One region of the Pseudoalteromonas sp. G5_S1_14_S5 genome, then DNA from elsewhere that is predicted to be linked to it. Evidence: predicted binding sites of a transcription regulator. Region 1 holds the regulator's gene; each other region holds the start of a gene.
The links. Region 1 encodes MetJ, which represses methionine synthesis genes. Its sites were predicted from a motif close to TAGACGTCTAGACGTCTA; they were not measured.
Positions count from the first base shown of each region.

Region 2: a site for MetJ is predicted at 3,375-3,392, ahead of metN (methionine ABC transporter ATP-binding protein MetN). Genes of this name have one in related genera too.
Region 3: a site for MetJ is predicted at 1,175-1,192, ahead of metH (methionine synthase). Genes of this name have one in related genera too.

Region 1 covers NZ_JBQKUM010000016.1:59,374-69,767, reverse strand. Annotated here, with positions in the region: gene hslV (ATP-dependent protease subunit HslV) at 49-597, opposite strand; gene ftsN (cell division protein FtsN) at 800-1,321, opposite strand; gene cytR (DNA-binding transcriptional regulator CytR) at 1,462-2,466, opposite strand; gene priA (primosomal protein N') at 2,707-4,908, opposite strand; gene rpmE (50S ribosomal protein L31) at 5,237-5,455, shown strand; gene ACTRWI_RS07120 (malic enzyme-like NAD(P)-binding protein) at 5,787-7,076, shown strand; gene metJ (met regulon transcriptional regulator MetJ) at 7,242-7,562, opposite strand; gene ACTRWI_RS07110 (O-succinylhomoserine (thiol)-lyase) at 7,771-8,952, shown strand; gene ACTRWI_RS07105 (bifunctional aspartate kinase/homoserine dehydrogenase II) at 8,955-10,394, shown strand, end outside.
Region 2 covers NZ_JBQKUM010000013.1:62,543-72,936, reverse strand. Annotated here, with positions in the region: gene ACTRWI_RS06195 (Zn-ribbon-containing protein) at 1-568, shown strand, start outside; gene ACTRWI_RS06190 (MetQ/NlpA family lipoprotein) at 680-1,489, opposite strand; gene ACTRWI_RS06185 (methionine ABC transporter permease) at 1,570-2,253, opposite strand; gene metN (methionine ABC transporter ATP-binding protein MetN) at 2,243-3,277, opposite strand; gene gmhB (D-glycero-beta-D-manno-heptose 1,7-bisphosphate 7-phosphatase) at 3,518-4,069, shown strand; gene ACTRWI_RS06170 (MliC family protein) at 4,113-4,448, shown strand; gene treR (trehalose operon repressor TreR) at 4,538-5,482, shown strand; gene treB (PTS trehalose transporter subunit IIBC) at 5,688-7,112, shown strand; gene treC (alpha,alpha-phosphotrehalase) at 7,238-8,917, shown strand; gene ACTRWI_RS06150 (YitT family protein) at 9,151-9,753, opposite strand; gene glyA (serine hydroxymethyltransferase) at 10,100-10,394, shown strand, end outside.
Region 3 covers NZ_JBQKUM010000019.1:56,682-67,075, reverse strand. Annotated here, with positions in the region: gene ACTRWI_RS08070 (cation:proton antiporter) at 1-1,073, opposite strand, end outside; gene metH (methionine synthase) at 1,278-4,919, shown strand; gene lysC (lysine-sensitive aspartokinase 3) at 5,031-6,398, opposite strand; lysine riboswitch at 6,507-6,684, opposite strand; gene ACTRWI_RS08055 (pyridoxal-phosphate-dependent aminotransferase family protein) at 6,872-8,011, shown strand; gene ACTRWI_RS08050 (PglL family O-oligosaccharyltransferase) at 8,113-9,876, opposite strand; gene uvrA (excinuclease ABC subunit UvrA) at 9,973-10,394, opposite strand, start outside.

The sequences.
Region 1 (10,394 bases):
CTTAATTCTTTAATCACTATTGATACAAGTTTTGGGTAGAAGCGTTTGTTATTCTGGCTTTGGCAGCTCAACAGTGCTTTCTAGCTCTTCAACAGTGTGGTGATGGTTGGTGAACACACAGATATCGCCAGCAATATTCAGCGACTTTTCTGCGATTTCACGTGCATCTAAATCAGTATTTTCTAATAGTGCCGTAGCCGCTGCTTGAGCGAAGTTACCGCCTGAACCGATAGCGATTAAGTCGTTCTCTGGTTGAACAACATCACCGTTACCTGTGATGATCAGTGAAGCGGTTTCGTCAGCTACTGCTAGTAGTGCTTCTAATTTACGTAGAGCACGGTCACTACGCCAATCCTTCGCTAGCTCTACGGCAGCTTTGGTTAGGTGGCCTTGGTGCATTTGCAGCTTGCTTTCAAATTTTTCGAATAGCGTGAAAGCATCAGCGGTACCGCCAGCAAAACCAGCCAGTACTTTGTCATTGTATAGGCGACGTACTTTACGGGCATTGCCCTTCATTACAGTGTTGCCTAGAGATACTTGTCCATCACCCGCGATGACGACTTTATTATTACGACGTACAGATACAATGGTAGTCACGAGTAGGGCCTCTTAATGTTCTTATCTTGGAGTATAAAAAGTATATGAGGATGGTGCTCGGATAATTCAAGGAATCACAAGTGATGTCGCGCAACTTATCGGTGTAACTTTAAGAGAAGATAGAAAAAGCGATCAATAAAAGAAAGCCTCCACAATGGGAGGCTCTTTTAAGTTGTCTTTGTTTACGACTGCTTTGCTGGAATTACTCGGTATCTTTCCAGATAGCGCAAGGCTCGATTTTAGCACGCTGTAGCTTGTGGCGGTCTCGCTCTGCATCACGCTTAAGTTTGTATGGTCCAAGTACAACGCGGTACCAGCTGCTGCCATCTTTCTTACGGATTTCACTCGAGATACCTTGGAAGGCGATATCCAACTTACGTGCTTCTGCCTGAGCTGAAGTTTTGTAAGCGCCACATTGCATGATGTAAGGGATCTTAGAGACCTCTTGCTCTTTGGCTTTCACTTCAATTTCGCGACTTGGCAGCGTTTCAACGTAGTCCCACTTCTCTTCTGGAGGCGGCGGAATTACTTTAGCTGGTTTTGGCTTAGGCTTTGGTTTGCTCACTGCTGGAGCCGGTGCTGGTGGCTCTGGGTCATTACTCAATAGGTAAAGTCCGTAACCAAACCCGCCAACAAGGAGGATCGCCAAAAGACCACTACGCCATGGTTTACGGCGAGGGGCTTGTTTTTTGGTCGGTTTTTTCGTGCCACGACCACGCTTCACATAATCTCTATTAGCCACAAGACAATTCAGTAGTTGGTAATTCTGCTCTCATGGTAATCCAGATTGCGCGAGGATAATAGTGTTGAAATGGAAGCGGCACATCAAAATGTGCCGTAGATTTATATGGGTATTTCGAAGACTTACCTTCGAGGTGGTGCGGTACTGCCTCGAACCACTAGGCTGGCTTCTAGCAGACGCGAACCTGCTTGCACATCGTTGCCTTTTAGTAGGTCTAGCATCATCAACATCGCCTGGCGTCCAATCTCATAACGAGGTTGAGAAATGGTGGTTAGCGGTGGATCGCAGTACTGAGCGAATTGAATATCATCAAAGCCAACAACAGATAAATCTTGAGGCACTCGTAAACCGAGTCTCTTCGCTTCTTGAATCGCACCAATTGCCATCGTATCGTTGTGACAGAAAATAGCGGTTGGCTGCTCTGGTAGCGCTAACAGTTGACGAACCGCTTGAGCACCCGCTTCGAAGGTAAAATCACCGATGGTGCTATAGGCTGGGTTCATTGAGACGCCAGCACGACGCAGCGCTTGTTGGTAGCCTTGCTGACGGAACTTACATAGGGTTGCTGACATTGGGCCAGAGATTTGAGCGATACGCTTATGACCCAATTGAGCAAGGTAGTTTACGGCTTCGAATGCAGAAGTCAGGTTATCGATGTGTACCGTAGGCAGCTCAAGCTCTGGTGCGAACTCACAGGCCATTACCATAGGAGGTAGGTTCTTTTGTTCAGACTTGCTGACATCGAACGGGTGGTCGGTGCCTAGTAGTAGCATGCCATCCGCTTGCTTGGTGAAGACGAGATTAACAAACGAAGATTCGCGTTTTTTCTGTTGACCGCTGTCACCCAGTAGGACGAGGTAATCATTTTCGACAGCAGCATCTTCGATGCCACGAATGATTTCTGCAAAATACGGGTCACAGATATCAGGAACGATAGTAATGATGGTTTTTGATTCGTTGCGACGTAAATTTCTAGCTAATGTATTGGGTGAGTATCCAGCTTCAAGTACGGCTGTTTCAACTCGTTTTCGAGTCGAAATTGAGACTTTCTCAGGGTTCATCAAAGCTCGTGATACGGTAGCCGTTGAGACGCCTGCTAGCTGGGCAACATCCTTCATTGTCGCCATAAATTAAACCCTCTTTTAAGTTCCTTTGTTGCCTAAGTATCTAAGGCGTGAATAATAAATGTAATCGAATAGATATTATGAAAGTGTTGCTAACACTTTTTTTATTGCAATATTTTATTCGTTTCATCTGCGTAAAGTTACGGCTAGATTAACAAAAATCACATGACTCGTGTGAACTTGCTCACGAGAAATATGAAATATTTGTGAACAAACTTATCATTAGTTTTAACCCGAAGGGGTTTAGCTCAAATCTTGTGGCTCTATATCGAGTGACCAACGAACTTTTTTTGCGGCGGGTAACATATTAATTGCCGGCTTTGCACTCATTAATAGCTTCTGCATAAGTGAGCGAGTTTGGGTTTGCAAAATCAATTGCCAGCGCGATTTACCCGCTCGCTTCGCCAGTGGCGCAGGGGTTGGCCCCAACACCATGCAATATCGGTCAAACAGTGGGTGTGATTCCAGTGTATGACGAACCTGACGTAAGAACTCTTCCACTAGGCGTGTGTCGTTCGCTTCTGCTCTAAATAGCGTCATAAAGGTGTAAGGCGGCAGCATCGCCTGTTTACGCTCTGCTAATGCCGTTTGAGCAAAGTGGTTATAATCTTTGTGCAGCAGGGCTTGCAGTAATCCGTGCTCTGGGTGATGCGTTTGTAAGATCACTTCACCAGGCTTACTCGCACGGCCTGCGCGGCCTGCCACTTGAATAAACAGCTGAGCAAGACGTTCTGAGGCTCGGAAGTCACTGCTGTATAAAGATCCATCGACATCCAATAACGCCACGAGTGTCACGTCAGGGAAGTGGTGGCCTTTGGCCAACATCTGGGTGCCGATAAGAATCTGGTATTCACCTTTGCGAATCGATTCGAGTGCGCTCTCTAGGCTGCCTTTACGGCGAGTGCTGTCGCGGTCAATACGAATGGTTTGGTATTCGGGGAATAGCTGCCCAAGTTGCGCTTCCAACTGTTCGGTACCCACACCGACCGTTACCAAGTTTGCTGAACCACAGCCTTGGCAGTTATGCACAATATGCTGTTGTGAGCCACAATGGTGGCAGCGCATCTCGTTGCTGTATTGGTGATAGGTGTAGTAGGCATCGCAGCGCTTACACTCTGCTGTCCAACCACAATCGTGACACATCAATGCCGGAGAAAATCCTCGGCGATTGAGGAACAGCATTACCTGGTTACCTGATTTTAAGTGTCGTTGCATCTCGGCAATGAGTGACGCAGACAAGCCACTTTCTAGATATTCACCTTTTACGTCCAACACTTTATTGGTGGTGGGTAGCGCGACACCTGCACGTGAAGTCAGAGTCAGGTGGCTGTATTTACCTATTTGTGCGTTATGCAGCGTTTCGAAAGCTGGGGTTGCTGAGCCCAATACCACTGGAATCTGCGCTTTGTGCGCACGCATGATCGCCACATCTCGAGCGTGGTAGCGCAGGCTATCTTGCTGTTTATAAGAAGCGTCGTGCTCTTCATCAACAATAATAATGCCCAGATCCGCAAACGGTGTGAATAGAGCCGAACGGGTACCAATCACAATGCCGGCGATCTTATCACGAGCCGATAACCACGCATTTAGGCGTTCTGAATCGTTTAGACCTGAGTGGATAACCTCAACAGGCACATTGAAGCGTCGCTTAAAGCGGTTAATGGTTTGTGGTGTTAGGCCAATCTCTGGCACTAGCACTAAAGCTTGTTTACCTTGGTCGAGAATCGGCTTAATCATATTCAGGTAGACTTCCGTCTTGCCTGACCCCGTGACACCTTCTAAAAGGAAGCAACCAAAGCTGTTTTGACTATTTACCGTTGCAATTGCGATGGCTTGCTCTTCGTTGAGCTTAGGTTTGTCTTGGACGTTTTCGAGGTCGGCTGGCCACGGTTTGCGTTTTGGTTTTTTCTTAACCGATTCAATCCAACCTTTCTCCTCCAGTGTTTTGAGAACAGCGCTGCCTACCTCTTGGTCGATGAACTCTTGATGAGGAACGGCGCCGTGCTCGAGCATGTGCATGACTTTGGCTTGCTTGACTGCGCGACCAAAGCCTTGCATCAGTTGGACGCGGCCTGATGGCGTTAACTGCCATTCGACCAAAGTTGCGAAGTCTGCAGCTTTGCCTTTGCGTAAAGCGCTGGGTAGGGCATTGGCAAAGGTTTCGCCAAGTGGGTACTGGTAAAACTGACTGCACCAAGTTAACAGTGAATAGACAGATTCAGGCCAAACAGGTTGGTTATCCAGTAGCGCTTTAATGGGCTTGAGCTTATCTAGCTCGAATTCTGATTCGTTAACCAGAGCCGTGACAATCCCTGTTAAGGTTTGTCGTCCAAAAGGCACAGAGACTCGACCACCAATAATCGGAAATAGGTGGCTTGGAATCTTGTAATCAAACTGCTTGTCGAGTGGAACAGGCAGCGCCACACGGGCAATCATTGGACGCATAAAGGGACGACTTTATCTGAATTGACGAGAGCGAACAGTCTAAAGGATAAGGCGTTTAAATTCGAGAAACAGTTTAGCTGACAAGGGGAAGTGAGGACTTGAAAGTCGCTGCTACCAAAGAATTTCAACGGATGAAGAAAATAATATCAATATTGGCGAAAAATGTATCAAATCAGTTGATCCTACCTCACAGATTCATTACTATACTGCGCCTTAAAGGTATGGCTTCATCGCGTTTTAGTGATAAGCGGTGTCTTTATTTCTTTTAAACTACGTGTGGTGTGCGGCTTAGAATCGTATAGCGACACGGCCTACTTGAGGTTATCCCATGAAAGTTGGAATCCACCCAGAATACAAAGCAGTTACTGCTACTTGTTCTTGCGGCAACACTTTTGAGTTCAACTCAACGCTAGCAAAAGAATCAATCCACCTAGACGTATGTGACAAATGTCACCCGTTCTACACTGGTAAGCAACGTATCGTAGATACAGGCGGCCGTGTTGATCGCTTCAACAAGCGTTTCGGTGCTCTTTCTAGCAAGAAGTAATTCTCGCTATTTAGACATAAAAAGGACACTTCGGTGTCCTTTTTTGTTGCCTGAAATTTGAGAAAATACAGACTTTCACCTCAAGCTTCATTATCTCCTACACTAAGCGGCTTGCCTCTATATTGAAGGGTAATTCTTCGCTTATTATTCATCACTGCAAATCCGCTCGAAAGTTCAACAAGCGATAGTAATTTCAACTGCTCACTGGTCTTATTAGTAGTGAAATCTCGTTTTTTAATGAGACAGAGGCATTTACCACCTAGGAACTTTGAAGTACATCCATTAACATGAACAAGATCCCCTAATAATAATATCCTAGGAACGTACACCTATGTCTGAAGACAGCCGCCAAGACCTATCCTCTCAAGAATTATCACCTCAAGAACAATTCCGTCAGCAAGCTCTTGATTATCATGAGTTCCCAATTCCAGGCAAAATTGCCATTGAGCTGACGAAGCCTGCAAACTCTGCAGAAGACCTAGCACTTGCTTATAGCCCAGGCGTGGCTGAGCCAGTTCGTGAGATCGCACAGAACGTAGATAACGTTTACAAGTACACAGGTAAAGGCAACATGGTTGCAGTTATCTCTAACGGTACCGCGATTCTTGGCCTAGGTAACCTTGGTCCAATTGCTTCTAAACCAGTTATGGAAGGTAAAGCGCTACTGTTTAAGCGTTTCGCTGGTTTAGATTCTATCGATATTGAAGTAAAACACCGCACAATCGATGAGTTTGTCGATACGGTTGCGAACATCGCAGATACATTCGGCGGTATCAACCTAGAAGACATCAAAGCACCTGACTGTTTTGAGATTGAACGTCGTCTGATTGAGCGCTGTGATGTACCTGTATTCCACGATGACCAACACGGTACTGCGATCGTAACAGCAGCAGGTATGCTGAATGCGATTGAGCTTCAAGGTAAGAAGCTAGAAGAGTGTAAGATCGTTTGTCTAGGTGCTGGCGCAGCAGCGGTTGCTTGTATGGAACTACTAATTAAGTGTGGCGCTCAGCGTGAGAAGATCTACATGCTAGACCGTAAAGGTGTGATTCACACTCGTCGTGATGATTTGAACGAATACAAAGAGCTGTTCGCAAACAACACAGATAAGCGCACGCTTGAAGATGTTATCGAAGGTGCTGACCTATTCTTGGGCGTATCAGGTCCTAACCTGCTTCCAGCAGAAGCATTAACGCTGATGGCTGATAAGCCTGTTGTGTTTGCATGTTCAAACCCAGATCCAGAGATCAAGCCAGAGCTTGCTCACGAAGTTCGTTCTGACCTTATTATGGGTACGGGCCGCAGTGATTACCCTAACCAAGTAAACAACGTACTTTGTTTCCCATTCATTTTCCGTGGTGCACTTGATGTACGTGCAAGCGAAATCAATGACGAAATGAAGCTAGCGGCTGTAAAAGCGATTCGTGACCTAGCGAAAGAAGAGGTGCCGGCTGAAGTACTAAAAGCAGCGGGTGAGACGTCACTTGAATTCGGTAAGGGTTACATCATTCCTAAGCCAATGGACCCACGTCTACTTCCTCGCGTAGCAAAAGCAGTAGCTGAAGCGGCCGTTGAATCTGGCGTTGCACGTATCGAGATGCCTGCTAACTACATGGCATAGTCGCTTGTTATAACGGTTGCTCCATAGAGCACAAATAATAAAAAACCGACTCAGCTGGAGTCGGTTTTTTTATGTTTCTTATTCACAAAACACTGAAAAGACGAATCAGTAATGTGAACATTCAGTTAAAGCGAATCAATATTGAAGGCAGTGACTGAGTTATTGTTATTCTTCGTCAAACGCTTCGAACTCGATACCCATCTCTGTCATCAGCTTTTTCACTTCTGCAGGAATATCATCTGGGCGGTCTTTACGAAGGTCTTCATCCGTTGGCAGTGGTTGGCCTGTGTACGCATGTAGAAAAGCTTCACACAGTAGCTCACTGTTTGTTGCATGGCGCAGGTTGTTGATCTGGCGGCGAGTACGCTCGTCAGTAAGCACCTTTAGCACTTTTAAAGGGATAGAAACTGTAATCTTCTTTACTTGTTCGCTTTTCTTTCCATGCTCAGCATATGGGCTTATGTATTCACCATTCCAGTCGGCCATTGCGTACCTTCATCACTTTAGTTGTTAGATTAAATTAATAGTGGTGATTTTAGCGAGATTTACCGCCATAAGCAAAGATATATAGACGTCTAGAAGTGTTGACGTCTAACGTTTGTGAAAGTAAAGTGAGTAACATATATCTAACACAGCCGCAAAATGCCGACAAGCAGCTGTGACTCTCAGACGCAAAACTTGTAAGGAAGCACCTATGAGCAGCCGGAAGCCAGCAACAATCGCAGTACGTACTGGTATCGAATCAGACACGCAACATCATGCCGTTGTCCCACCTATTTATCTTTCGACTAACTATGGGTTTCCCGCTTTTGGTGAAGTCCCAAAGTACGATTACACCCGTTCTGGTAACCCAAACCGCGGTTTATTAGAGACGGCACTGTTTGAGCTTGAATCAGGCAAAGGTGCAGTGGTTACTAACTGCGGTACTTCGGCACTGAACTTATGGGTTTCGGCTTTCTTAGGTAGCGATGACCTGATCGTTGCACCACACGACTGCTACGGTGGTACTTACCGCCTGTTTAACACTCGCTCTCTTAAAGGTGACTTCAAAGTCTTGTTTGTTGATCAATTGGATCAAAAGGCATTAGATGCGGCGCTCGCACTCAAGCCAAAGTTGATCTTATTGGAAACACCATCAAACCCATTGGTTCGCGTAGTCGATATTGCAGCAACCTGCCGTAAAGCTAAAGAGGTAGGTGCGCTGGTTGCTGTCGACAACACGTTTTTGACTCCAGTGTTCCAAAAGCCTTTAGAGCTGGGTGCTGACTTTGTTATTCACTCAACGACCAAATACATCAACGGTCACTCAGATGTGATAGGTGGTGTGGTGATCACTAAGACAGAAGAGCACGCTGAAGAGCTAGCATGGTGGGGCAACTGTATTGGTGCAACCGGAACTCCATTTGATAGTTACATGACGCTACGTGGCATTCGTACGCTAGGTGCGCGTATGCGTGTTCACGAAGAGAGTTCACGTGAAATTCTGACTGCCTTGCAACAGCAAGATCTTGTCGGTGCGATTTATCACCCAAGTCTTCCTGAGCATCCAGGTCACGAGATCGCCAAGAAGCAACAGTCAGGCTTTGGCTCAATGTTGAGCTTTGAGTTTGCAGGTTCATTCGAGGCGCTCAAATACTTTGTTGGCGAGTTAGAGCTGTTCTCTTTAGCGGAATCACTTGGTGGTGTAGAGAGCCTGATTTGTCACCCTGCGTCGATGACTCACCGTGCGATGGGTGAAGAAGCACTGGCAGAAGCGGGCGTTTCTCAACAGTTGCTGCGTCTTTCTGTTGGCCTTGAAGATGCAGAAGACCTGATTGATGACCTTAAACAGGCGTTTGAAAAAACACAACGCTTTATCGCTGAAGGGGAGGGTTAATAATGGCAACCTTTCGCCAACTACATAAATTTGGTGGTAGCAGTTTAGCTGACCCTGAGTGTTACCTACGTGTGGTGAACATTCTCAGAGAGTATTCATCAGCAACAGACTTAGTGGTTGTGTCGGCAGCAGGCAAAACCACTAACCGTTTGATTGAATTTGTAGAAGCGCTTGATAAAGATGGGCGTATTGCTCATGAGTGCCTGCAAACCCTTCGTCAGTTCCAACTTGAACTGATTGAAGCACTGCTTGAAGGTGAACCTGCAGAGCAACTTACGGCGACTATCCAACAAGAATTTACCGCTTTGGGTGAGCTAACAACCCCTCTAAGCGAAGCACAAAAAACACAAGTATTAGGTCACGGTGAAGTATGGTCTTCACGTCTGTTAGCTGCTTTGTTGTGCCAATATGATTTACAAGCCGTCGCGCAAGATGCTCGTGCTTTCTTGCGTGCTGAAGTGGGTGCACAACCAGAGGTGGATCGTGCACGTTCTTACCCTCTTATTAAAGAAGCGTTAGCGCAGCATGCTCATTGTCGTGTGGTGATTACTGGCTTTATGGCGCAAAACAGTGATGGTGAAACGGTATTGCTTGGTCGCAACGGTTCAGACTATTCAGCGACTGTGATTGGCGCTTTAGCTGAGGTGGATCGCGTAACGATTTGGAGTGATGTAGCTGGTGTATACAGCGCTGACCCTCGCTTGGTGTCGGATGCGTGCTTACTGCCTCTGCTTCGCCTTGATGAAGCAAGTGAACTCGCTCGTCTAGCCGCACCTGTACTTCATAGTCGTACGCTACAGCCTGTCGCGCAAAGTGCAATGGACCTTAGTTTACGTTGTAGCTACCAGCCAGAGTCAGGTTCAACTCAGATTGAGCGAGTTCTGGCATCGGGTCGCGGTGCAAAAATCATTACTTCTCTGGATGAAGTGCTTATCGTGCAGCTGACCTTTGGACATGGACATGATTTTGACCGTCTAGAAAGTGAAGTGCTTGAAGGGCTTAAGCGTGCTCAACTAGAGCCGTTGGCTTACGAACTAGAACCGGATCAACACTGTTTGCGTCTCGCTTACACAGAAGAGATTGCGGGTGGTGCTCTGGAATATTTGCAAGATCATGCAATTGACGCTGAGATTAAGCTGAAAGAGGGCTTCTCTCTGATTGCTGCCGTTGGTGCAGGTGTGACGAAGAACCCGAACCATTGTTACGGTTTTTACCAGCAATTAAAGAGTTCATCGGTTGAGTTTATCTCAGAAGCGAACTCTGGCCTAAGCTTAGTGGCGGTAATTCGTAAGAGTGAAACATCAAGCCTAGTGAAGGGCATTCACTCTCAACTATTCCAAGCGCAGAAGCGTGTTGCGATTGCCTTGTGTGGTAAGGGTAACATTGGTTCAAGTTGGCTGAGTCTATTTGTAGAGCAAAAGGCTGAGCTTGAAAAGCGCCGT
Region 2 (10,394 bases), on a different contig from region 1:
TGTGAAAGTGTGCTTAGATCGTCTGTCTAATGCGAGCCTGCTGACTCCTAAAATGCGCTTGCTGGGTCGAGATTTGAACTCAGAAGAAGTGGCTGAAGATGAAGCGCCTAGTTGGCAAGTACTGTACACCACTTTTGTGCATACCTGCTCACCGCTACGCAGTGGTGATAGCTTGTTGCCGATCCCACTATACCGTAACCCACCTACCTTCAATGGCGACCATAAAGCCGTGCTGAAATGGCAGACGGAATGGCAAGCTTGTGATGAAGTACAAATGGGTGGTGGTTGTCAAGCTGAACACGCGACCTTGACGGAAATCAGCGATACCAAAAGCGTACTGTTCAAACGCGGTTGGGGCTTGAGAGGACGTATTGAATATCTGACTAAGATTCCTACTTACTACTACTTGTACCGTGTGGGTGGCATTAGTTTGAAAGACGAAAAAGAGCGTAAATGTCCGCAATGTGGTGGCGAATGGCTGCTAGATGCGCCGATCCACGATATTTTCTATTTCAAGTGTGATGATTGCCGTCTGGTATCAAACATCTCTTGGGATCAGCTAAAGTAACGACGATATTTTTAGCGTGGCAGGCTCATAAGTGAGCTTCTAGTGATCGAAAAAGGGGCTGACACAATGTCAGCCCCTTTTGGTATCTATAGGGTAGTGAAGCGAGGCAGATTACCAGCCTTTAACTACGCCACCTTGGAAGATGTCAGAAGCTGCTTTGTACACTTCTTCAGTTTGGTAAGCTTTAACGAAGTTTTGTACGTTCTCAGCGTTTAGGTTCTCTTCACGAGACACAATGAGGTTCACGTATGGAGACTCTTTGTCTTCAACGAATACGCCATCTTTTTGTGGAGTAAGGTTGATAGAGCTCGCGTAAGTTGTGTTGATGATAGACAGTGCTACGTCATCAAGAGAGCGTGGTAGTTGTGCTGCGTCTAGCTCAACAATCGTTAGGTTCTTAGGGTTCTTAACGATGTCACGCACTGTTGCAAGAAGACCTGCGCCTTCACGAAGCTCAAGTAGACCTTGTTGCTCAAGAAGCAGTAGAGAACGACCTAGGTTTGTCGGATCGTTTGGTACAGCGATGCGCGCGCCATCTTGGATTTCGTCTACCGATTTCACTTCTTTAGAGTAACCAGCAATTGGGTAAACAAACGTGTTACCAGCGATTGTCAGTTTGTAACCACGGTCAGCTACTTGCTGATCTAGGTACGGTGCATGTTGGAATGCGTTGATGTCGATAGAACCGTCATCTAGTGCTGCGTTTGGTGTTACGTAATCAGTGAACGTTACTAGTTCGACATCTAGGCCGTACTTCTCTTTCGCTACTTTAGCTGCAACTTCTGCAACCTGAGCTTCAGCACCTGCCATTACGCCCACTTTTACTTTAGAAGTGTCGACTTCTTTATCACCACAACCTGCTAGAACTAGCGCTGAAGCTGCCGCTGCGATAGTTAGTAAACCTTTAAGGCTAAATTTCATAATAATCTCCTTTTAATAAATCTATTTAATTTGGTTCAGACGACTCTGTTGTTAGTTTGTTTGCGTATAAACGCTGAGTTTTATCTGTGGTCAACGCGGCGAACTAATGAATCACCGATCGATTGAATAATTTGTACAAGCACAATCAACATTACTACGGTCACTGCCATGATGGTCACATCGTAACGGTGGAATCCGTAACGAATAGCCACATCGCCTAGGCCGCCACCGCCAACCGTACCTGCCATTGCTGAGTAGCTCACTAGGGTAACGAGTGTGATGGTTACTGAGTTGATAATAGTCGGTAGTGCTTCAGGAAGCAGAACTTTGCTAATGATTTGTGTTGGTGTCGCGCCCATTGATTGCGCTGCTTCTACAAGACCTGTTGGTACTTCAAGCAGTGCACTTTCGATAAGACGAGCAACAAATGGGATTGCGCCAATAGTCAGTGGAACAATTGCCGCTGTTGTACCGATAAAGGTACCAATCAGCATCTTAGTCAGTGGGATAATCGCAACCATCAATACCAAGAAAGGTACTGAACGGCCTACGTTGACTACCGCACCAAGAATTTGGTTAAGCTTAGTGTTTTCTAGCAAACTGCCTTTTTTGGTGGTGTGTAGAATCACGCCTAGGGGAATACCGACAGCAAAGCCAACAATGCCTGCCACAGCAACCATGTAAAGTGTTTCGCCAGTTGCTTCTAATAGAAGGTTACCGTTAAGGCTGATCCAGTCAGCAATCTCGTTGAAACTAAAGGACATAACCAAGCACCTCTACTTTTACATTGTTATCGCGTAGGAAATGGATAGCAGCATTATCATCTGCTTCGTTGCCGAACAGTTCAGCTACCATCATGCCGAACTTCACGCCGCCAGCGTAATCAAGATCAGAACTTAGAATGCTGACATCGATATTAAATTTACGAGCGATTTGCGTCATTAGTGGAGCATCAACGGTTGCACCTGTGAACTCAAGGCGTACCAGAGGGTAACTGCCATCTACTCGAGTTTCTTGCAAGCGTGCTTGGTAATCTTCAGGGATCGTTAGATCTAAGGTTGAACGAATAAATTGATGCGCTAACTCAGTCTTAGGATGCGCAAAGATGTCGCCAACCGTGCCTTTCTCTACCAATTCACCACCACCGATGATCGCCACTTCGTGACAGATGCTCTTCACCACATCCATTTCATGCGTAATAAGCAGAATAGTAATGTGTAGCTTACGGTTGATTTCACGCAGTAGTTCAAGAATCGATTGAGTAGTTGCAGGATCCAGAGCGCTGGTCGCTTCATCACACAGTAGTACTTTCGGGTCTGATGCCAGTGCACGAGCAATCGCGACACGCTGCTTTTGACCGCCACTTAGATTTGCAGGGTAAGTATCACGCTTGTCTGCAAGGCCAACCAGTTCAAGGAGCTCACTGACTTTCGCTTCAATAACCGCTTTATCTTTACCTGCTAGCTCTAGAGGCAGTGCTACATTGTTAAATACAGTACGAGAAGACAGCAGGTTGAAGTGCTGGAAAATCATGCCGATGTTACGGCGTGCTTCGCTCAGTTCTGATTTGCTGAGCTTTGTTAGGTCGATACCGTCAACAATCACTTCACCTGAAGTTGGGGCTTCCAACATATTTACACAGCGGATTAGAGTACTTTTGCCTGCACCTGAAGAGCCGATGACTCCAAAGATTTGACCTTGAGGAATGTGGAGGTTGATATCAATTAAGGCATTGATCTCTTTAGTGCCTTGATAAAAAACCTTATTGACTTGATTCACTTTAATCATAGAGAAACCCGTGCAGGTAGAACAGAATAATATGTCGATAGCTCGCTCGATTTACGGATGATGCTATGGTGTTCCGTGATCTAAGTCAATAGATATTTTTACGTCTAGATGGCTAAACGTAGATTGTATTGCCGAGGTGGAAACAAATCGTTAACGAGCGCAAAACTAAATAGATAGTGATGAAGCAAATAAAGCGTGTAATAATTAATGATTAATAGAGAGTTGATAGAGAACAAAATTTTGTCTAAACCTGCTGTTTTTTTAGATCGTGATGGTGTGATTAACGTTGATCACGGCTACGTACATGATGAGCATGATTTTGAATACATCGATGGTGTGTTTGAAGCGGCGAAAGCGTTTAAAGATATGGGTTATTTATTGGTGCTTGTGACGAACCAGTCTGGTATTGCTCGCGGCATGTTTAGTGAAGACCGTTTTCTCTCTTTAACGCAGTGGATGGATTGGAACTTTGTCGATAATGGCGTTGAGTTAGATGGTATTTACTACTGCCCTCACCACGCTGAACATGGCATTGGTGACTACAAGCAAGATTGTGAGTGTCGTAAGCCAAAGCCTGGTATGTTCATTTCTGCGCGCGACTTTCTCAAGATTGATATGGCTAACTCTGTAATGATCGGCGATAAAGCTGAAGACATGATGGCTGCAGAAGCGGCAGGTGTTGGTACTAAGGTATTGGTAAGAACCGGTAAACCAATCACTGAAAAGGGTGAAGCCTTGGCAAGTGTTGTCCTTGATAGCATTGCGGACGTGCCTGCTTTCCTAAAAGGCTAAGACATTTCACTACCTTCAACGGTATAAAGATGAGGAACGAAGTATGAAAGCTATGTTAGTAGCATCTCTATGTACGTTAGCATTAATGGGTTGCTCTAAATCAGCAGCGCCTGACAGTGCTACATCGGACAATCAATTCGTGACTTATCAATGTGAGTCTGACGTTTCATTTGAAGTGGCTTACCTTGATAATGAAAAAGCGGTATTACGTTTACCTGAAAATGAATACCGTCTGACTCAAGTAGCGGCTGGTTCTGGAACCAAGTACATCTTAGATGATGGTACTGGAGAGTTAATCAACAGCGTTACTTTACGTACCAAAGGTGATAACGCACGCCTAGAACTTGGTCGTGTGGTGTATCGAAACTGCAGCAAGTAAGCCATCTTTAATCGCAAAAATTTACAAACAGTTAAGTGAGGGAGTATGCCCTCACTGCTTCTTTTCCTTCCTTTGACGTTAGACTTATTATGAGCAAAAAACTCACTATTCTTGATATTGCTAAGCTGTCTGGTGTTGGTAAGTCGACCGTATCTCGCGTTCTGACCAATGATCCTAAAGTGAAACCTGAAACCCGTGAAAGGGTAGAAAGAGTAATTCAAGAATCTGGGTATACGCCTTCAAAGTCTGCGCAGTCGATGCGTGGTGGCAGCCAAAAAGTGATTGGCGTGATCATCTCTCGTTTGGATTCTCCTTCTGAAAACAAAGCCGTCAGCACCATGCTGTCTGAGTTGTACCAAGCGGGCTACGATGTCGTGATCATGGAAAGCCAGCTCGACAGAGAAAAAGCCAACGAGCACCTGCAGGTTCTAAAGCGCCGTAATGTTGATGGAATCATTGTGTTTGGTTTTACGGATTGCGATATTCCTGCGATCGAAGCGTGGGGACACAAAGCAGTGGTCATTGCGCTGGACACAGAGAACGTAACCTCGATTAACTATGACAACCAGCAGGTGATCAATCGGGCGTTGGCGTATTTAACGGATCAGGGGATCTCTGATATCGGTTTTGTTGGAGTGGATCCTAGTGATAAATCAACCGGTGAACTTCGTCTAAAGGCTTACCTCGATTGGTGCGAGCGCAGTGGAGTGATAGCGAACTATCGTACTGGTCAACTTCATCATGAAAGCGCTTATCAGTTAGTGGATGAAGTACTCACTCCAACGACTCAAGCGATTGTCTGTGCCAGCGATACTCTTGCTCTTGGGGTCATCAAGCGCTTGCAAGAACGACAACGTGAAGATGTGGTGGTGACTGGCGTCGGCGGTAACGATCTTCTTTCTTTCTTATTCCCTCGGGTCTTTAGTATTGACCCGGGCTACCAATCGGCGGGTAAACTAGCCGCTAATCTATTGATCTCTCAACTTTTAGGTAACACAGTGATCTCTCATCACACCCAATCACCGATTCAATAATCTACTCAACTAAGCGAAACTGAGCCGCTTAGATGAAAATTAGATTGTGATCCTTTTCAATTAATGGGACTGTTCCCATTTTAATTTTTCATTCAGCTAGGTATTATAATAACCAATTTTGGGAATGTTCCCATCAGGTCTGAATCTGAGTGGTTATGACTCAATGATTTAGATGAGTCATTGAATAAAACCAGGGTGGGGTAGTATGAGTAAGATAGCGAAGCAAGATATTGCGCGTCTTATCGAGTTAGTTGGTGGTAAAGAGAATATTGCGAGTGTCAGCCACTGTCTGACTCGACTACGTTTCGTATTGAATGAGACAGATCAGGCAAATAAAGTAGAACTCGAAAAGCTCAAGCTAGTAAAAGGCTGCTTTACTAACGCAGGCCAATTTCAAGTGGTGATTGGCACCGAAGTTGACGAAGTGTATGCACTGCTGATTGAGCAAACGGGCAAAGAGGCCTCATCAAAAGATGAAGCGAAATTGGCTGCTCGTCAGAACATGAACTTCCTTGAGCGTGGTATCTCCCATTTAGCCGAAATTTTTGTGCCACTGCTGCCTGCCATTATTACTGGTGGTTTGATTCTTGGTTTCCGTAATGTGATTGGCGACATTCGCATGTTCGATGGCAAAACCTTAGTTGAAATCAGCCAATTCTGGGCAACCGTTCACTCTTTCTTATGGCTGATTGGCGAAGCGATTTTCTTCTTCCTACCGGTTGGTGTGTGTTGGGCGACGGTTAAGAAGCTCGGCGGAACCCCTATTTTGGGTATCACGCTCGGTGTGACCTTAGTGTCGCCGCAGCTTATGAACGCTTACATGATAGGTAAAGCCGTTCCTGAAGTGTGGGACTTTGGCTTTTTTGTGATTGAGAAAGTTGGGTACCAAGCACAGGTGATCCCTGCGATGCTCGCGGGTGTGGCATTAGCCTTCATTGAAACCAACCTTAAGCGCATCGTGCCAGCTTACTTGTACCTTGTAGTTGTGCCATTTGTGTCGATCATTTTGTCTGTGATTCTGGCTCACGCCTTTATTGGTCCATTCGGCCGTATGCTAGGTGATGGCGTCGCATTCGCAGCGAAAGCAGCCATGACCGGAGACTTTGCGATTCTTGGTTCAGTGATATTTGGCTTCCTTTACGCACCTTTGGTTATCACGGGTATTCATCATACGACTAACGCAGTCGATTTGCAGTTGATGCAAGACTTAGGCGGCACACCAATTTGGCCTCTGATTGCGCTATCTAACATTGCACAAGCTTCAGCGGTTGTTGGCATCATTATCTTGAGTAAACGCGAAGGTGAGCGAGACATCTCGGTTCCAGCTGCAATCTCTGCCTATTTAGGTGTGACAGAGCCTGCGATGTACGGCATCAACCTTAAATACAAATTCCCAATGCTGAGCGCAATGATTGGTAGTGCCGTAGCAGCTGCTATTTGTGGTAGCGCAGGCGTGATGGCGAACGGCATCGGTGTGGGCGGCTTGCCGGGTATCTTGTCGATTCAACCGCAATATTGGTCTGTTTATTTAGTGGCGATGTTGGTGGCGATTGTATTGCCAGTGACCTTAACGCTGTTCTTCTATAAGCGTGCACAGTCAAAAGGTGAGCTCGAAACAGCAAACGCGTAGTGCATCATATCAGCGGTGACTTCAATCCAGTCATCGCTTTTTTCCTTAGAAACGACTTCTATCGACCATGTGAACATGGTGATTTTTATTTATTATTTTTTGGTAAGTGAGTGTTAGAGATGGCGATGACTGAACATGATGAAAGCTGGTGGAAAACCGCAACCATCTATCAAATCTACCCAAAGAGCTTTTGTGACAGCGGTAGTAAAGGTACTGGTGATATCAAAGGGATCATTTCGAAACTGGACTACCTCAAACACTTGAGTGTTGATGCGATTTGGTTAACTCCAGTATACGCATCACCCATGATCGATAACGGCTATGATATTTCAGATTACTACGCGATTAACCCTCAATTTGGCACCATGGAAGATTTCGATCTGTTGCTGGCTGAAGCGCATCAGCGTGGGATTCGTATCGTGATGGATATTGTGGTTAACCATACCTCCACTGAGCATGCATGGTTCCAATCTGCATTGGGTGATAAAAAAAGCCCTTATCGTGATTACTACATTTGGAAAGAGCCTGTAAACGGCCAAGCACCAACTAACTGGCAATCCAAATTTGGCGGTAATGCATGGGCGTTAGACGAAGCGACTGGTCAATATTACCTTCACCTGTTTGCCAAGGAGCAGGCCGACCTGAACTGGGAGAATCCGGTCGTGCGTGAAGAAGTGAAAGACGTTATCAGCTTCTGGGCTGAGAAGGGCGTCGACGGCTTCCGCTTGGACGTGATTAACCTGATTTCAAAGCAGCAAGATTTCCCTAATGATGATATCGGTGATGGTCGCCGTTTTTACACAGACGGCCCGCGTGTGCATGAATATTTAAAAGAGATTAGCGAAGCGGTATTCCAGAAATATGGCAGCGTGACAGTAGGCGAGATGTCCTCAACCACATTGGAGCACTGTCAGCAGTATTCCAAAATTGATAACAGCGAGTTATCGATGGTGTTTAACTTTCACCATCTTAAGGTAGATTACACCAATGGTGAGAAATGGACCAATGCACCATTTGATTTCTTAAAACTCAAATCGATCTTCAACCATTGGCAAACAGGCTTAAATGGGAAAGGCTGGGGTGCACTGTTTTGGTGTAACCATGACCAACCGCGAGTGGTGAGCCGTTTAGGTGATGACAAGAACTACCGTGTTGAGTCGGCTAAAATGCTGGCGGCGTCTATCCACATGATGCAAGGCACACCTTATATCTATCAAGGTGAAGAGATTGGTATGACGAACCCAGATTATACCGAAATCAGTCAGTATCGCGATGTAGAGAGTACTAACATGTACGATATCATGGTTAATCGCGATGGCGTGGATCATCAAGATATGATGGCGATTCTAGCGCAGAAGTCTCGTGATAACTCTCGTACACCGATGCAATGGAATAGCGAAGCGCACGCGGGCTTTTCAAAAGCTCAGCCATGGCTGGATGTTGCGAACAACTACCCTGAGATCAATGCAGGGCAAGCTCTGAAAGATAAAGATTCGGTGTTCTATTTCTACAAGAGTTTGATTGAACTTCGTAAAGAAGTGCCTGTGATTACGCATGGTAGTTATCAAGATTTGCTACCTGAGCATCCATCGGTATTTGCGTATTCTCGCGAGAGTGAAGAGCAAACTCTACTATGCATTAATAACTATTATGGTGAAGAGACAGAATGTGCTTTACCTGAGCGTTTTGAGATGACAAATGTCAAGTGCTTGCTTTCTAACTATCAAGAGACAGACGATTCAGTAACATCGCATTATCAAGTATTGCGTCCTTACGAGACTCGTATTTTGTTGATTGAGGGCTAGCTAGTCAGTTCACTTTATTAGGGTCTACCTGATCAAAAAATCAAGCGCATGACCTTTAGTATCCCAGTTGGTCATAAGCTTACCATCAAGGCTTTGGATTGCTCCACTTACATTTATTCAATCTGTCTAATCTTTAAGTGAGCTATTTGTGCTGGATAGGGTGCGCAAAAGCTAAATACTAGCTGTTTTCGTTATGAAAGACAGCTAGTAATTCATTGATTGGATAGCTGGTATTAAGACGCGTAGTTCACAGAATAGCGCGTTGGCTTATGATTCATCGCTAGTACGATATTCAATACCGCTGTACCTAGCACTGACACTGCAATCACCCAAGGCGATACAAAGAAGAACGAGGCAAACAGAATACACGCGTCGATCGCCATTTGAGTTTTACCCACTGAGATGCCGTAGCGATCTTGAATAAACAAACACAAGACGTTGAAGCCACCCAGGCTAGAACGATGACGGAACAGAATCAGCATACCTAAGCCCATCAATAAGCCACCGGCAACGGCGCAGTAGATCTCATTATGAACTTCGAGCGAAATAACCAAGTATAAATGATCGGCAAATACAGACACTAAAGCGCCGGAAATTGCACTGCTGATCGCAAAGCTGCAGCCAAAACGCTTCCATGCTAATAAATAGAATGGACAGTTAGCGGCAAAGTATAAAATACCAAAGGTTACAGGCAAAAATTGACTCAACAGTAGAGCCAAACCAGTTGTACCACCGGTAAGCAGATTCGCAGACTGTAAAAAGAAGACGCCTAACGCTACTAAAAACGTGCCCGTCAGGACTGCAATCCAATCTTCTTTACGTGAGTGTTTTTCCATCGTTTTAATAATTACCTAATCAATAAAGGCGTGCATAGTAGTTAAAAACTTAAGCTTTCGGTAGCTAGAGGTCCAAAATTAAGGTAAACCTATGTAATCTGCGTTTTACAGGGTGTAAATCGTAAAATTGACAGTAAGGGACATCTTTGGTTGGATAAGCCGATAACCATGATGAATCTTATTTGTGATTATGAAAAAACTGCATGATAAAATTGCAATTAGCTCTTTATGACCCAGATCAAATTCTGTAGAATGCGTCACATCAAAATGGTGACGGAAACGTTTGCTTTCGGTCATTGTGTGGTTTTTTTGAAACTTTCAGTACAATCTGAGTCAGGAGATACAGATGCTTAAGCGTGACATGAACATTGCTGATTACGATGCGGATCTATTCGCAGCTATCCAAGAAGAAACTCTTCGTCAGGAAGAGCACATCGAACTTATCGCTTCAGAAAACTACACAAGCCCACGTGTAATGGAAGCTCAAGGTTCTCAGCTAACAAACAAATACGCTGAAGGCTACCCAGGCAAGCGTTATTACGGTGGTTGTGAGTACGTAGATAAAGTTGAAACTCTAGCAATTGAACGTGCATGTGAGCTGTTTGGTGCTGAGTACGCTAACGTACAGCCTCACTCAGGCT
Region 3 (10,394 bases), on a different contig from region 1:
GTTAAAATCTTAATCGACCACGGGTTATAAGTTCTAAAGCGTTTAAATCCAATGTATGACAAGAAAACACTTAGGTAGCGTGCCCCCAATACTAGAGGAACGGCGAATGCCATTAAGATCCAGTCTTCTTGGTGGAATTTGAATAGCAGCATCGACATACCAATCAATAAGAATAATACGCCATTTAAAAACTCATCTACTAGCTCCCAGAAGTGGTCTAGGTGATCTTCACTCTCTTTTGAGAAGCCGATAAAGCGAGTCCAATTACCAATCATGATACCTGATACCACCATAGCCAATGGTCCTGATACATGAAGTAATTCTGCAAAAGCATAACCTGCGGTTGGCACACCTATTGTTAACAGTAGTTCCATTGAGTGGTCATTAGTGTTGCTGATTAAATAGTGGAATATAAGCCCCAAAGCAAAGCCATAAACTATGCCGCCAATGGCCTCTTGGACAAACAGCATGGTTACACTGCCTAATGTCGGTGCTTCTGTTCCGAACGCAATGGTGAACAGAGTGACGAAGATTACTAAACCAAAACCATCGTTAAATAGAGACTCACCTTCAATCTGAGTAGAGATTCGTTTTGGCGCGTCGAGTTTCTTTACAATGGCTAAAACGGCGATTGGGTCGGTAGGGGAGATAAGAGAACCGAACAGTAAACAGTAAATAAGCCCGAATTGGATGCCAATGAATTGACAAAATCCATAAAGAACAAAACCAATAAAGAAAGTCGAGAAAAGAGTAGCACCGAGCGCAAGTACTGTGATCTCCCACTTTTGGTCTTTTAGGTTTGGTAGCTTTATCCCTAAACCGCCAGCAAAGAGTAAGAAGCCCAAGATCCCTTTGAGTAGGAAGTCTTCAAAATTGATACTGGCAACCGTTTCGGAGGCGATTTCGGCCAATTGAAACCAGTTGTTTTGGCCCGCAATGATTATTAGAAGAGAGAGCATCATTGAGCCAGCTGTGATGGCGATGGTTGTTTGCATTTTACCAATTTTGCTATTAACGAAGGCAATGAGCATGGCTGCAGCAGACAAGAAGCATAAAGTGTAATAGACCGACATTGGGGTACCAACATGTAACAAAGTATGAAGGTGAATTTTCGTTGTCTCATGCTCAAATAGCAAACACTTTTTGTCAGGACTTGGTAATCAATTCTCTCATTTAGACGTCTAGACTCCTTTTTAATGTGTGATAGGATGGAAGCATAATTAAAGGAATGAGGCTGTACCGTGGGAAGTAATGTAAGGCAAAAGATTGACGCTCTGTTGAAGCAACGAATTTTACTGATTGATGGTGGTATGGGCACCATGATTCAGGACTATAAATTGGAAGAGCAAGACTATCGTGGTGAACGCTTTGCGGATTGGCATAGTGACGTAAAGGGTAACAATGACCTTTTGGTACTGACACAACCTAAGCTTATCAAAGGTATTCATTCGCAATATCTGGAAGCTGGGGCTGATATCCTTGAAACCAATACTTTTAACGCTACAACTATTGCAATGGCCGACTACGATATGGAAAGCCTTAGTGAAGAAATTAACTTTGCAGCAGCCAAGCTAGCACGTGAAGCCGCCGACGAATGGACAGCAAAGACTCCTGAAAAACCTCGTTTTGTTGCAGGCGTATTAGGTCCAACAAACCGTACTTGCTCTATCTCTCCAGATGTTAATGATCCAGGCTATCGTAATGTGAGCTTTGATGAATTAGTCGTGGCTTACTCTGAATCGACTCGTGCACTGATTAGAGGTGGCTCAGACCTTATTCTTATCGAAACTATCTTCGATACACTCAATGCCAAAGCTTGTGCCTTTGCGGTTGAATCTGTCTTCGAAGAAGTGGGTGTCACTTTACCTGTCATGATCTCCGGTACTATTACAGATGCATCAGGTCGTACACTTTCAGGCCAGACAACGGAGGCTTTCTATAACGCACTTCGTCATGTTAAACCCATCTCGTTTGGGTTGAACTGTGCATTAGGGCCTGATGAGTTGCGTGAGTATGTTGGTGAGATGTCCCGTATTTCAGAGAGCTATGTCTCCGCTCACCCTAACGCAGGTTTACCTAACGCGTTTGGCGAGTATGACCTTTCTCCTGAAGACATGGCTGAACACGTTAAAGAGTGGGCTGAAAGTGGCTTCTTGAACTTGATTGGTGGCTGTTGCGGTACTACGCCAGAGCATATTCGCCAAATGGCAGAAGCGGTTGAAGGTATAACTCCTCGCGCATTGCCAGATCTACCTGTGTCATGTCGTTTATCCGGTTTAGAACCTCTGACCATTGCTAAAGAGTCTCTGTTTATAAACGTAGGCGAGCGTACTAACGTTACTGGTTCTGCACGCTTCAAACGTTTGATTAAAGAGGAGCTTTACGATGAAGCGCTGAGCGTTGCTCGTGAACAAGTCGAAAATGGCGCTCAGATCATCGATATCAACATGGATGAAGGGATGCTAGACGCTGAAGCGTGCATGGTTAAATTCCTTAATCTATGTGCCTCTGAGCCAGAGATTTCAAAAGTCCCAGTGATGGTCGATTCATCAAAGTGGGAGGTTATTGAAGCTGGCCTGAAGTGTATTCAGGGAAAAGGCATTGTTAATTCCATCTCTCTAAAAGAAGGTAAAGAAAAGTTCGTCGAGCAAGCTAAATTGGTTCGCCGTTATGGTGCTGCCGTCATCGTAATGGCGTTCGATGAAGTCGGTCAGGCAGACACACGTGAACGTAAAGTCGAGATCTGTACCCATGCTTACAACATTCTTGTTGATGAGGTTGGCTTCCCACCTGAAGACATTATTTTTGACCCGAACATCTTCGCGGTTGCGACGGGTATTGAAGAGCACAACAACTATGCAGTTGATTTTATTGGTGCGATAGAGGATATCAAGCGTGACCTACCTCATGCGATGATCTCAGGTGGTGTATCGAACGTGTCATTCTCATTCCGAGGTAACAACTACGTTCGTGAGGCAATCCACGCTGTATTCCTATATCACTGTTTTAAAAATGGTATGGATATGGGCATCGTAAACGCTGGTCAGCTGGAAATTTACGATAACGTGCCAGAAGATCTGCGTGATGCTGTTGAGGATGTTGTACTAAACCGCCGTGATGATTCGACGGAGCGCTTGCTCGATATGGCAACCGAGTACCTAGAACGAGCTGTTGGTAAAGTGGAAGATAAATCAGCGCTAGAGTGGCGTACTTGGCCTGTAGAAAAGCGCTTAGAGCATTCTTTGGTCAAAGGTATTACTGACTTCATCGTTGAAGATACTGAAGAAGCGCGTGTTAATTCAGCTCGTCCAATTGAGGTGATTGAAGGCCCGTTAATGGACGGTATGAACGTGGTTGGCGACTTATTTGGTGCAGGTAAGATGTTCCTCCCTCAAGTTGTTAAATCAGCTCGTGTAATGAAGCAAGCAGTAGCCCATTTAGAGCCGTTCATCAACGCATCCAAACAAGTTGGCGCGAGTAACGGTAAGATCCTTCTCGCGACAGTTAAGGGCGATGTTCATGATATTGGTAAGAATATTGTTGGCGTTGTTCTTCAGTGCAATAACTATGACATCATCGACTTAGGTGTAATGGTTTCATGTGAAAAGATTCTCAAAGTCGCGAAAGAAGAAAATGTCGATATTATTGGCCTTTCGGGTCTGATTACTCCATCTCTTGATGAAATGGTGCATGTTGCCAAAGAAATGGAACGACAAGGCTTTAAGCTACCATTATTGATTGGTGGCGCTACGACATCTAAGGCGCATACTGCTGTTAAAATTGAGCAGAATTACTCAGAACCTGTGGTCTACGTTAATAACGCTTCTCGTGCAGTTGGCGTCTGTACCTCACTACTTTCTGAAGAGCTAAAACCTGCCTTCGTTGAGAAGTTGGACTTAGACTATGAGCGCGTTCGTGATCAGCATAACCGTAAGAAGCCTCGTACTAAGCCTGTGACTCTAGAGCAAGCTCGCGCAAATAAAGTGGCGATTGATTGGGATGCATATACTCCGCCAGTACCAGCCAGACCGGGTGTGCATGTATTCAATGATTTTGATGTGGCAACACTGCGTCACTACATCGACTGGACACCATTTTTCATGACATGGTCATTAGTCGGTAAGTACCCAGCTATTCTTGACCATGAAGAAGTGGGCGAAGAGGCAAAACGTTTATTCAAAGATGCGAACGAGTTACTTGATCGTGTAGAGAAAGAGAAGCTACTCGAAGCCCGGGGCATGTGTGCGATGTTCCCTGCCAACAGTGTTGGTGATGACATTGAGGTGTATACCGACGAGTCTCGTACCGAAGTTCTAAAAGTTCTGCATAACCTTCGCCAACAGACTGAGAAGCCTAATGGTTTTAACTACTGTTTGTCAGACTACATTGCTCCAAAAGAAAGTGGTAAAGCGGACTGGATTGGTGGTTTTGCCGTGACAGGTGGTATTGGTGAGCGAGAGTTAGCGGATGAATATAAGGCTAATGGTGACGACTACAATGCCATCATGATTCAGGCTGTGGCTGACCGACTAGCAGAAGCGTTTGCTGAGTACCTGCACCAAGAGGTAAGAAAGGACATTTGGGGTTACGCCCCAGATGAAAATTTATCTAACGATGATTTGATTAGAGAGAAATACCAAGGTATTCGTCCTGCTCCTGGATATCCAGCTTGCCCAGAGCACACAGAGAAGGGCAGTTTGTGGGAGTTAATGGATGTTGAGAAAACCATCGATATGTCACTGACGTCTAGCTACGCGATGTGGCCAGGTGCTTCAGTGTCTGGGATGTACTTCTCTCACCCGGATTCTCGATACTTTGCGATTGCTCAGATTCAACAGGACCAAGTAGACAGCTATGCTGACCGTAAGGGGTGGGATATGTTGGAAGCTGAAAAGTGGCTAGGGCCAAATATTAACTAGTGATTAAATTAGCGAGTTATTCGTAAAACTAGAAAGAGAAAGGGTTGCTTAATCGCAACCCTTTTTGTACCTATATTTTGAGTGCTTAACTCTTATTAATTCACAATCGCCTTATTCGAATAGCTCTTGATGCAGCTTTTGAATCGCCTGTTTAGATACGGATTTATTGAGTAGGAAACATAAGTTATGAGGGCTTGCGCCGTAACAAATCATACGCAGGTTGAAATCTTCCAGAGTACTGAATACTTGCTTAGCATAGCCTTTGCTGTCGCTCATGTTATTACCAATCAATGCCACTAAACAAAGATCGTGTTCAACATCGACTGAGCAAAGCTCTTCTAGTTCAAGGCGTGCTGCTTCTGGTAACTCAGGTGCACCACCTGATGTATCCGTTTGATCTAGGGTGAGTGACACACTGATCTCCGAGGTAGTGATCAGATCGACGGAGATCTTATGTTTAGCAAGGATCTCGAATACTTTTGCAAGAAAGCCGTAAGCATGAAACATATTTGCACTGCGCAATGTAACCATGGTCTGGTTGCAGCGAAGAGTAAGGGCTCTGAATAGTGGAGAGCTTTCCACCTGCTGACGAATCCAAGTTCCACCTAATTCTGGTGCTTTTGAAGAGCCGACAAATACCGGAATTTGGTGACGTAATGCAGGTACGAGCGTGGATGGGTGAAGGATCTTCGCACCAAAGTTTGCCATCTCAGAGGCTTCACTGAAGCTGATTTCTGGGATTGGAGATGCTTGAGGTGCTATGCGAGGGTCTGTGGTGTAGATACCTGGAACGTCTGTCCAAATTTCTAAGCCAATCGCTTGTACGGACTCTGCAATAAGCGCTGCTGAGTAATCACTACCACCACGGCCTAAGGTTGTTGTATTGCCATCATTGTCCGCACCAATAAAACCCTGTGTGACTACAACTTGTTGTTGACACAGTGGAATCAGTTTCTCTTTTGCTAATACTGAAATATCTTCAAGCTGAGGTTCCGCTTTTCCGAAGTCATCATTGGTACGCATGACTTCTCTGATATCGAAACGAACTGCTGGGGCACCACGTTCGCGAAGGATCTGAGTAAGAAGGTATGTTGACATTAGCTCACCGCACGCAACTAAGTGATCGGTTAGTTTAGTGCTTGTCTGAAGTGATGCGGCCTCAGCAGCATTCGCAATGTCATCAAGAATGGAGTGAACCTCTTTTTCGATGCTGATTGGGTCAGTAAGTTGATCAAGAATGGCATTGTGGGTGTCCGTCAACTGGGTCATCACTGCCTGACGGCGAGTTTTGTCTTGAACACCGTTTGCCAATTCGACAAGTAAATTGGTTACACCTGAACACGCAGAACTTACGACTAACTTGGTATTTGAGTTGTTTTCAATAATGGCAGCACAACGGCTCATTGCTTCAAAGTTGGCAACACTTGTACCACCAAACTTAGCGACATTAAAAGAACCAGCTACATTAGATGCACTCACGATATATCTCCCACGACTTCCTAAACTAAAATTACGGTTGGGTAATCCAACGTCCAATGTTTTTCGAAGAGAGTTTTAGAGCAAAAAGAGAGGAATTATGTGAATAGTAACCTCAGAAGCTCTTCACCATATAGAAATGGTGACAGTTGCCGGGATTCAGCCCGCTCAACCGATAATAAAGGTCCTGCATCCTTTTATTATCTCGGCACTGCTCCCCATAAATGCTTTGTATTGGAAATGCGGTTCCACAAAACACCTGCCTGGGCAGTGCTCCTCTTCTGCTAGATAGCCATTTCATTGAACGTGTTTGCGCTCACAATGTCAATTGGTAACTTGAGATAATTTAAAAATACTTTAAAAATAATTTTAACAATTATGTGACAGTGGTTTGACCTCAAGACCTAAGGCTAATTGCCGACATGTTCGATTTGCTTTAGGGTGGCATATCAACACCATTAACGTAAGGGATTTACATGTCTAACTTAAAAAATACTTCTACTATCGATAGCTTTTATCCACCACATCGAACGTTAATGGGGCCAGGGCCTTCTGATATCTCACCTCAAGTGCTTCAAGCATTGAGTCGACCAACTATTGGTCACCTCGATCCACTTTTTATTGCAATGATGGATGAGGTTAAACAGCTTCTTAAGTATGCCTTTCAGACAGAGAATGAGTTTACGATTGCTGTATCAGCACCAGGCAGTGCTGGTATGGAAACTTGTTTTGTTAACTTGATTGAGCCCGGTGAAAAGGTCATCGTCTGTCGCAATGGCGTGTTTGGTGAACGTATGCGAGAAAACGTGGTGCGCTGCGGTGGCGAAGCAATTCTTGTTGATGACGAATGGGGTAAGCCTGTATCTGTCGAAAAGGTACAGCAAGCATTATCAGAAAACCCAGATGCTGTCGCGGTTGCGTTTGTGCATGCTGAGACCTCTACTGGTGCGCTATCGGATGCTCAAGCTATCTCTGCGGTTGCCCGACAGTTCGATGCATTGACGATTGTTGATGCTGTGACCTCACTGGGTGGTGTACCACTGTTAGTGGACGAATGGCAGCTCGATGCGGTTTATTCTGGCAGTCAGAAGTGCTTGTCTTGTGTTCCTGGTTTATCACCAGTGACTTTCTCTCAGCGTGCCGTTGATAAAATGAAAGCGCGTCAGTCACCGGTACAAAGTTGGTTCTTGGATCAGAGCCTAGTATTAGGTTACTGGAGCGGAGAAGGTAAGCGTAGTTATCACCATACTGCACCAGTCAATAGTCTTTACGCGCTGCATGAGTCTCTCGTGCTATTGAAAAATGAAGGCTTAGATAATGCTTGGTCTCGCCATCACGCTATGCATCAAGAGTTGAAAGAGGGCGTGGAAGCATTAGGACTGAAATTTGTTGTTGAGGAGGAGAGCCGTTTACCACAACTTAATGCTCTTTACTTCCCCGAAGGAATCGATGAAGCGAAAGTCAGATCGCAGCTTTTAGAAGAGTATAACCTTGAGATTGGTGCTGGCCTTGGTTCTTTGGCTGGGAAGGCATGGCGTATTGGCTTGATGGGCTACGGTGCTCGTAAAGAGAATGTCGCACTGTGTCTTAAGGCGCTGCAAGACGCACTTGAATAGTCAAATCAGATTAGTTTTAAAGAAAAGCGCACGAGGATCGTGCGCTTTTTTGTATTTACTCTAAAGGTGAGATGCGAAAGTCATACCTCGCTAGTGCCTAATTACTCTGCCGATGAGACGTTGTTTTCTGCTTGAGATACTTTCTTGTACTGAACCTGTGAAAAGTCTCTGTTTGGAAATAAAAACTTTGCTTCACTCCGAATTTGTTCCGCTTTACTCTCTTTTCCTAAACCTTGGTAAGCAAGGATCAGGTTACTGTAGAACGCTGGTCTTGGTTTACTCTTTATGATCTCTAGTGACCAATCAACGTAAGGCTGAATAAGGCTATGGTCGCCCTTATAGAGGCCAATGTTGAGGTAGGTGCTGTATATATCCCAATCGTAGCGATCTTTCCAAACCACAGGGTTGGTGACTTGTTTGAGAATATCTGGGTTTTTAGGTTTAGATAGCTCAAATTTGGTCAGTACATAGTTGGTATGCAGTGCACTCAACATGTAAACACTCACCAGAATGGGTAACACTAAGCTGATCACTCTAAATAATGTCTTACTGATGATGCTAAACGGCTGTTGATAGTGACGTGAAGAGCGCTGGTCGACCCAATAAATCAATATGATAAAGGTTATCCAGTGTATCGTTGAGTGATAGAACGGGTACTCTAGCTGAGAGTGTAAAAGTATCGGTATGAATAGCGCCAATAAAGCTAAGCGTGTTCCTTTCGCTGAGCTCGAGATACGCGACAATACTAGTACTGCGGCAATCAATATTCCTATGATAGGTACAATACCGCCCTCAACTCCCCAGAATAGAAACTCATTGTGAGGATGATCCATTGCTGGAAGCCCCGGATGATAGTTTGAATTGAGTTGATGCTGACGAGCGGTATACAGGGTGTACTCTGATTCAAATTTTCCGTAGCCGTAACCAGTAAATGGCTTCTCCACCAACATGTCTAATGTTTGCGGTAAGGTGTAAGCACGAGGGCTCTCTAGGTTCGCTTTTTTACTCGCTATACTATCTGTAGTGCTAAGACTGATTACTGAAAATGCAACTACGATACCGACAGCAACGGATACACACCATCCGTAGAATCGTTTCTTGGTCGAGAACTTGTAGAGGTAAGGCAGAATACACGCTAACCCAATGAGTGCTGCTAACCAACCTGTGCGTGATGCGATGATGATCAGCAGTGGTACCGTTAACGTTGGTGTTAGGTAGAGTAAAAATGATTCGCTAATCTTATGGTTGTACTTGGCTGGCTGCCTCGCCAGTAGGTAAGCAGAAAGGACAAACCCCGTCGCTAAAAAGCTAGCCATCACATTAGGCTGTTGGAAGATCCCATAAGGGCGATTAGCATCAGTGTTGTAGCCAAATAGGTTACCAGGCTCTAGCAAAAAATATTGTGCATAACCAAAAAGCGCTTGTATGACGACAGCGAGTACGATGAACCACAGCATTCGCTGTTTGTATTTGTTGCTGAATTTGAATTGTTGAAGAACCACGAATAAGGCAAAGCCAGCCCATAAGCCAAGTAATCGAGCTGAAGCCCCTTGCGGTGAAGCATTGCTGTATAGAATCGGTAATGTGAGTATCACGCAGCTTATCAGCAAACCTACAGTTAACTTGGAGTACTTGAGTGCTCGATTGGTCGCTAGTTGATAAAAACCAATGGCTAAAGTGAAGCTTAGAGCCAGCCAAGTCGTCGGATTAAAGGATAGAGCAAGCCCCGAACCTCCTGGGTTAGGCATGAAAAAGTGCATGGCGAGTAAGAACACAACAGCTAGTGAAGCAATGAATGCTTTGTTGAGAGGTAGCTGAGTGACCTGATGCTCTAGCTGGGTTCCGCTAGTGTGTATTGTTGCCATAAATCCCTAACCTTATACAAACGGAGCTTGTTCCTTTTGAAACAAGCTCCGTTACTTTAACATTTTTCTGCCTGCCCGCAGGACGCTATTTTACACCTAGTTCAAATTTAACATAGGCTTAAGGAAGCGTGCGGTATGTGAACCTTCGACTAGTGCCACATCTTCTGGTGTACCCTCTGCAACAATTTCACCACCACCTTGACCACCTTCAGGGCCGAGATCGAGTATCCAGTCTGCGGTTTTAACGACATCCAAGTTGTGTTCAATTACCACAACGGTATTGCCGTGATCACGCAGTCGATGTAATACGGTCAATAACTGTTGGATATCGTGGAAGTGAAGGCCGGTTGTTGGTTCATCGAGAATGTATAAAGTCTTTCCTGTATCTCGCTTCGACAACTCACGCGCCAATTTAACACGTTGAGCTTCACCACCAGATAGGGTCGTGGCGGCTTGCCCTAGGCGGATGTAAGAAAGACCAACATCCATGAGAGTTTGTAGTTTACGTGCGATTACTG